2 regions of the Paraburkholderia sp. BL6669N2 genome follow, and region 1 is predicted to be linked to the other one. Evidence: riboswitches for the same ligand, from Rfam matches in the RefSeq annotation. Region 1 holds a riboswitch; the other holds the start of a gene.
What was found. A riboswitch is a leader RNA that binds a small molecule or an ion and turns the genes downstream of it on or off. The one in region 1 is predicted to bind glycine.

Region 1 (3,408 bases):
TCCCGGAAGGTCGCGTCGAAGTTCCACATTGGGACAGACTGCGCGTTATGCATTTGCAACTGACGAGCGGCTCAACAAAACCAAAAGACGGTGTTTATTGATTAGCCAGAAACACAAACCCCCTGAGCAACTGGACTTGCAGGGGTTTTGTGATGTTCTGACTGCCTCGACGAGGCGAATGGCCGCCGCCCGCCAACCTGAACCTGGTGCTACTGAATCGCCCCCGCCAACACCTGCGCCGTCGCGGCCGACAACGTCCAGCCCAGATGCCCATGCCCGGTGTTATAGAACACGCCGCGCTGTTTGCCACGGCCCACCTTGGGCAACATGCTCGGCAGCATCGGCCGCAAGCCCGCCCACGGAATCACACGTGAGGTCGACACCTCGGGGAAATGACGCCGCGTCCAGTCCACCAGCGGCGCGATCCGGTCCGAACGGATATCGCGGTTGAAGCCGTTGATCTCCGCCGTGCCGGCTACCCGAAATCGATCCGCGCCGAGGCGGCTCGTGACGATCTTCGCGCTGTCGTCGAGCACGCTCGCCCACGGTGCGCGCTGCTGACTGAGTTCGTCGTCGAGACAGACCGTGATCGAATAACCTTTGACGGGATAGATGTTCACGTGGTCGCCGAGCATCGACGCGAAGTCCCGGCTTTTCACCCCGGCGCACACGACGATCCGCTCGAACGTGAACCGCTGCGACTCGCCTTCGAGATCGACCATCAGCGTAAAGCGCCCCTCGGCAGGCTGCTCGATCGACGTGATTTGCGCGTCGTAATGAAACTCGACGCCGTGCCGCACGCACGCCTCAGCAAGGCCGCGCGTGAACTTGTGAATATCGCCGGTCGAGTCGGACGGGGTGAAGAAGCCGCCGTAAAAATCGCCGTGCAACGTGGGCTCGATGTCATGCAGTTCGCTCGACGTCACCGGATTGCGGTCGAGGCCGCCTTCGCGCAGCAACTGGTTCACCTTGCTCGCGGCGTCGAATTCCTTGCGGGTCTTGTAGATGTGCAGAACGCCGCGCCGCTCCAGATCGAAGTCGATGCCCTCGGTTTCGGCAATCGAAAACAGGTGCTCGCGCGCGGCAATCGCGAGCCGTACGGTTTCGACGGTGTTGGCCCGGTAGTGTGGAATCTGGCGCAGGAATTCGCCCATCCACGAGTACTTGTGCCAACTCGGCGCGGGGTTGAGCAGCAGCGGGGCGTCGCGTGTGAGCATCCAGCGCAGGCCTTTCATGACGGTGGCCACGCTGTTCCACACTTCGGCATTGCTGGCGGACAGCTGGCCGCCGTTGGCGAACGAAGTCTCCATCGCCGCATAGCGATGGCGCTCGAAAACCGTGACGTGATGGCCGCGCCGGGCGAGGGCGTAAGCGGTCGTGACGCCGGTAATGCCGGCGCCGATAATGGCGATTCGTGACATGACATGGTCCAGAGTAGTTGAGCATCACCGGTGTCGATTTCGTGTCGAAACCGGCGTTGATGCCCCATCTGTCCATGTACCTGAGAGTTTCTTCCCCGCGCCAGCCGGGCCCGATTCGAGCCGTGTGCGGGGAATCCCCTTCGGTGGGCGCATAGGGTAGTGCAATGCGCCGCTCTCCAGATGTTCCTGCTGCGCGGTCCTTTTGCCTGAGAGTTTCCGGGGCGGTTGCTCCGTCGGCGTCGTCACGAACGTCTGACGATCTCTCCCGCGCTGCATTGCAGAACGGCTCGACAATACCGTTCAAAATATTTTGCCGCAAGTCTTTCGTGCGATGCGCGGCGCAGCGGCGGTCTGAAACGGCCTGAATGGAGATGAAGGCAGAGGCCATGCGCCGCTACGGATTTTCGAACCCGTATGCCGCGCCGGAATGGCTGGATCGGCTATATTCGACGCCACTGCCCAACTTCCGCTCACAGAGGAGAATGCCGTGCCCGCATTCACAACGCTGCTCGCTTTCGGCCTGGTTTCGCTCGGCATGGTGCTCACGCCGGGTCCGAACATGATCTATCTGATCTCGCGATCGCTCTGCCAGGGGCGGCGCGCGGGTCTCATCTCGCTCGGCGGCGTCGCGCTCGGCTTCGTGTTCTACATGTTCTGCGCCGCGTTCGGCATCACCGCGCTGCTGTTGACGGTGCCGTACGCGTACGACGCGCTGCGCTTCGGCGGCGCGCTGTATCTGCTGTATCTGGCGTGGCAGGCGGTCAAGCCGGGCGGCCGTTCGCCGTTCCAGGTCCGCGATCTGCCGCACGACAGCCGCCGCAAGCTCTTCACCATGGGCCTCGTCACCAATCTCGCCAATCCGAAGATCGCGGTGATGTACCTGTCGCTGCTGCCGCAGTTCATTTCACCGGGGCACGGCAGTGTGCTTGCGCAGTCCATCGCGCTTGGCTGCGTGCAGATCGTCATCAGCGTAACGATCAATGCGCTGATCGCCAGCATGGCGGGTTCGATCGCCGTGTTTCTCGGCGGCCGGCCGGTGTGGCTGCAGGTGCAGCGCTGGCTGATGGGCACCGTGCTCGCCGGACTCGCGGTACGCATCGCGCTCGATTCGCGCCGCTGAGTTGTGTCGAGGCGCGCTATTCGTTGCGCGCCCTGAACACCCAGCCGTTGAACAGCGCCCCGCAGAGCATCAACGCGCTGGTGATGAGAAACACCGAAGGCATGCCGAGATGCGCGCCGGCAAAGCCGCCCGCGAGCGGCCCCGCCACCTGTCCCGCGTAATTCGCCGAGGTCGCATAGCCGAGTATGTAGCCGGCCGAGCGGTCGGGCACGTTGTGACGGATCACGCTCGTGATGGACGGCAGCAGGCCGGCCAGCGCGAGACCCATCAAAAAACGCAGCGCCACCAGTTGCCAGCCGCTCGTGACGAACGCCTGCGGCACCAGCAAGGCCGCGCACACGGCGAGACACGCCACGATCACCTTGGGCGCGCCGATGCGGTCGGCCAGACGGCCGACCCGCGAAGCCGCCAGCACGCTGCCCAGCGCCGAGGCCGACATCACGAAGCCCGACACCAGCGTGACATGCCGTGTGTCGTGCACCAGTTGGCTGACATACACGGTGATGATCGGCTCGATCGACATGTTGGCGAACATCAGCAAGCCGGAGGTGAACAGCATCGCCAGCACCGGCCGCAGATCGGGCACGCTGGCCCGGCCGGTTGCCGCGTCCGCGTGGTGCGTCCCGCCGCGCGTCCGTTCCACCGGTTGCTCCTTGACGAGCAGCGTGGTCGCGACGAACGCGCAGAAGATCATCGCGCCGGCAATGAAAAACGTGTTGCGGATACCGATCAGCGGCGGCAGCGCGCCGCCCACCAGCGGGCCGACCAGGCTGCCCGCCATCACGCCCGAGGCCAGCGTGCCGAGCGCCCATCCGGTGCGCGAGCGCGGCGTCTGCGTGGCGATCATCACGGTCGCGCCCGACGCAT
Region 2 (3,408 bases), on a different contig from region 1:
GACCGCATCTGATCGACCAGGCGCTGGCGCTGTTCGGCACGCCGCAAACCGTGTCGGCAACGGTGCGCGCACATCGTGACGACGCCGGCGCGCCCGACTACGTGCACATCCAGCTCGGCTACGGTGAATTCGAAGTGGTGCTGCACGCGAGCGCGCTGACGGCGCTGGTCGCGCCGCGCTTCACCCTCCACGGCACACGCGGCAGCTATATGAAATACGGGCTCGACACGCAGGAAGATCAGTTGAAGGCGGGCCTGCGTCCGGGCGACGACGGCTTCGGCGCCGGCAACGCCCCGGGTGTAGTGCGCGTCGTGGAAGGCGATCAGGAAGTCGAGCGGGAGTGGCCGACGCGCAATGGCGATTACGCCGGGTTTTATGTCGCGGTGGCCGACGCGATCCAGAACGGCGTGAAATTCCCGGTGAGCGCACAGGACGCCGTCGACGTTATGACGGTTATCGAGCTCGCCGGCCGAAGCTCGGAAGAAGGCGCCCGGCTGCCGTTCGAGAGGATTCGCTGACGGCTTGGTCCGCGCGGCGAAACGGCTTGTGTACCTAAAACAGTACTGGCCGTGCACACGGCGCGGGCCCAGAACCCTGACAAGCCCGAAAGGAACATAACGTTACAAATCAGGCCGCGCGGCAGGTCAGCGCGGCCCGGTAGTCATCCGTTGCTACCAGGGTAGCACCACAAAACGACAATGACTTCCGGAGTGTCCATGCCCCGTACTATCCGCGCGCTCGCCGCTTGCGCCTTGCTCAGTTCCCTCGCCGCCTGTGTGGTGGCGCCTCAACCCCAGCCGGCGCCTCGCCCCAACCCGCAACAGATCGCGGATCAGCGCCTGCATCAGGTCGAAGGCCGCATCGACAACCTCAGCCGCCGGATCGACAACCGCGTGAATCAGGGCTATTACCCGCCGCCCCAAGGCGCAGCGCTGCACCATCGCCTCGACGTGATCCGTCAGGAAGCGCACGACATGGCCGCGCAACACGGCGGCGGCCTGTCGGGCGACGAACAGCGCGTCTTGAATCAGGAACTGGACAACGCGGCACACGCTATCGGCGAGTAATCGCGCCAGAATCAATTTCGGCTTCAACGCCGAAGCAGCACGAGCGCGGGCATCACGTCCCGCGCTTTTTTTGACAAGTGCGCAGACGCTCCGTCAACCGCCGCGCGGTTCTCGGGCCTTTATTTGACAAGCCCCCGGCCCTCGCGTACATTCGCCGCACGCGTCGGGAGAGCGTGCTGGCCGCAGAAAACCGCAGGCCGCGCCGCCGAAGGGGCACACCCGCAAACTCTCAGGCAAAAGGACCGACCGCGTCGAAGAACCCGCTCTCAGGCAACATCGAGCACCGGTTTTTCGCACTCTGGAGAGCGGCAGTAGCCGTGCGCATCGCGCGTCGTAAGTGCGAGCGAATCTGGCAAGCTGCCCACCGAAGGGGCGCGCGTTTCACCGTGACACGTCAACGTGACCACGGCAACGCAATCTCTCAGGTATCGAGGACAGAGGGGCCATGCAACGCATCGCTCGCAGCTAAAAGGCCGCGAGGCGTAGCGCCGCATGGCCTTTTTTGTTTCGCGAGACGCCTGAGGCCCCATGACCGAACTCAAACACACCCCGCTCAACGCCACCCACCGTGCGCTCAATGCCCGCATGGTCGATTTCGGCGGCTGGGACATGCCTGTCAACTACGGCTCGCAGATCGACGAACACCGCGCCGTGCGCACCGACGCCGGCATGTTCGACGTCTCGCACATGTGTGTCGTCGATTTCACCGGCGAGCGCGTGCGCGCTTTCTTCGAGTATGCGCTGGCGAACAACGTCGCCAAGCTGCAAACGCCGGGCCGCGCGCTGTACTCCTGCCTGCTGAACCCGAACGGCGGCGTGATCGACGATCTGATCGTCTATTACTTCGGCGAAGATCATTTCCGCGTGGTCGTCAATGCCGGCACCGCCGACAAAGACATCGCCTGGTTCGGCCAACTCAACGCTGAAGGCAGCTTCGGCCTGACCATCACGCCGCGCCGCGATTACGCGATCGTCGCCGTGCAAGGCCCCAACGCCCGCGAAAAAGTGTGGCAAACCGTGCCGACGGCACGCGCCGCCACCGAAGCGCTCAAGCCCTTCAACGCCGCCCGCATCGAAGACACGCCGTTCGGCGAGTTGACCGTTGCCCGCACCGGCTACACCGGCGAAGACGGCTTCGAAATCATTGTCCCCGCAGATCACGTCGAAGCGCTGTGGAATGCGCTGCACGCCCAAGGCGTGCGCCCGGCCGGTCTCGGCGCGCGCGACACGCTGCGGCTCGAAGCCGGCATGAACCTGTACGGCCAGGACATGGACGACAACGTCTCGCCGCTCGACGCCGGCCTCGCCTGGACCGTCGACCTCACCTCGCCGCGCGACTTCGTCGGCAAGGGCAAGCTGGAAGCGGACGGTTCGCAGGCTGCGTTCGTCGGCTTGATTCTGCTGAAGGAAAACGGCAAGGCGGCGGGCGTGCTGCGTGCTCATCAAAAAGTCGTCACGCCGCAGGGCGAAGGCGAAATCACCAGCGGTACGTTTTCCCCGACCATGCAGGAATCCATCGCCTTTGCGCGCGTGCCGAAAGGCGTGCAGCCGGGCGACACCGTTCACGTTCAGATTCGTGACAAGAACGTACCTGCAAGCGTGGTAAAACTGCCGTTCGTGCGCAATGGCAAAGTGCTCGCGGTTTAAGCAAACCTGCGCGTGCGTCTACTTCCCACGTTACAACCGAATCACACCGCATAGGAGCATCCGATGAGCATCCCGGCCGATCTGAAATACACCGAATCGCACGAGTGGGTCCGCACCGAGGCGGACGGCACGCTGACGGTCGGCATCACCGACCACGCGCAGGAAGCGCTCGGCGACATCGTCTTCTTCGAAGTCCAGGAACTGGGCAAGACGGTCACGGCCGGCGACACCGTCGCCGTCATCGAATCGGTGAAAGCCGCTTCCGATATCTACGCGCCGGTTTCGGGCGAGATCGTCGAAGCGAACACCGCCGTGGCCAACACGCCTGATTCGGTCAACTCCACGCCGTACGAAAGCTGGCTCTTCAAGATCAAGCCGGCTGCGGACGCGACGCAAGACCGTCTGATCGACGCCGACGCGTACAGCAAGTCGATCGGCGCCTGATTCACCTTTACGTTTAACCCGACAGGTGCGGCGCGTCCTTTTTCGAATGCCGAAGGACACCGCACCGCCAGGAACACCCATGAAGCTCGAACACCCGGATCGTCTGATGAACCGCACTCCTCTCTCGCTCGCCGCGCTCGAAGTGCATGACGCCTTCGCCGAACGGCATATCGGCCCGGACGCGGCCGACCAGCACGCGATGCTCGAAGCCCTCGGCTTCGCATCGCGCGCCGCGCTGATCGACGCCGTC

Region 2: another riboswitch for glycine. It lies ahead of gcvT (glycine cleavage system aminomethyltransferase GcvT); the one in region 1 lies ahead of B0G80_RS30825 (D-amino acid dehydrogenase).

Annotation. Positions count from the first base shown of each region.
Region 1 is NZ_QUNA01000002.1:1,857,191-1,860,598, reverse strand. Features, by position in the region: gene B0G80_RS30825 (D-amino acid dehydrogenase) at 210-1,421, opposite strand; glycine riboswitch at 1,606-1,699, opposite strand; gene B0G80_RS30820 (LysE family translocator) at 1,909-2,541, shown strand; gene B0G80_RS30815 (MFS transporter) at 2,558-3,408, opposite strand, start outside.
Region 2 is NZ_QUNA01000001.1:3,411,344-3,414,751, forward strand. Features, by position in the region: gene B0G80_RS15595 (oxidoreductase) at 1-518, shown strand, start outside; gene B0G80_RS15600 (hypothetical protein) at 717-1,067, shown strand; glycine riboswitch at 1,222-1,323, shown strand; glycine riboswitch at 1,356-1,515, shown strand; gene gcvT (glycine cleavage system aminomethyltransferase GcvT) at 1,596-2,714, shown strand; gene gcvH (glycine cleavage system protein GcvH) at 2,778-3,158, shown strand; gene gcvP (aminomethyl-transferring glycine dehydrogenase) at 3,238-3,408, shown strand, end outside.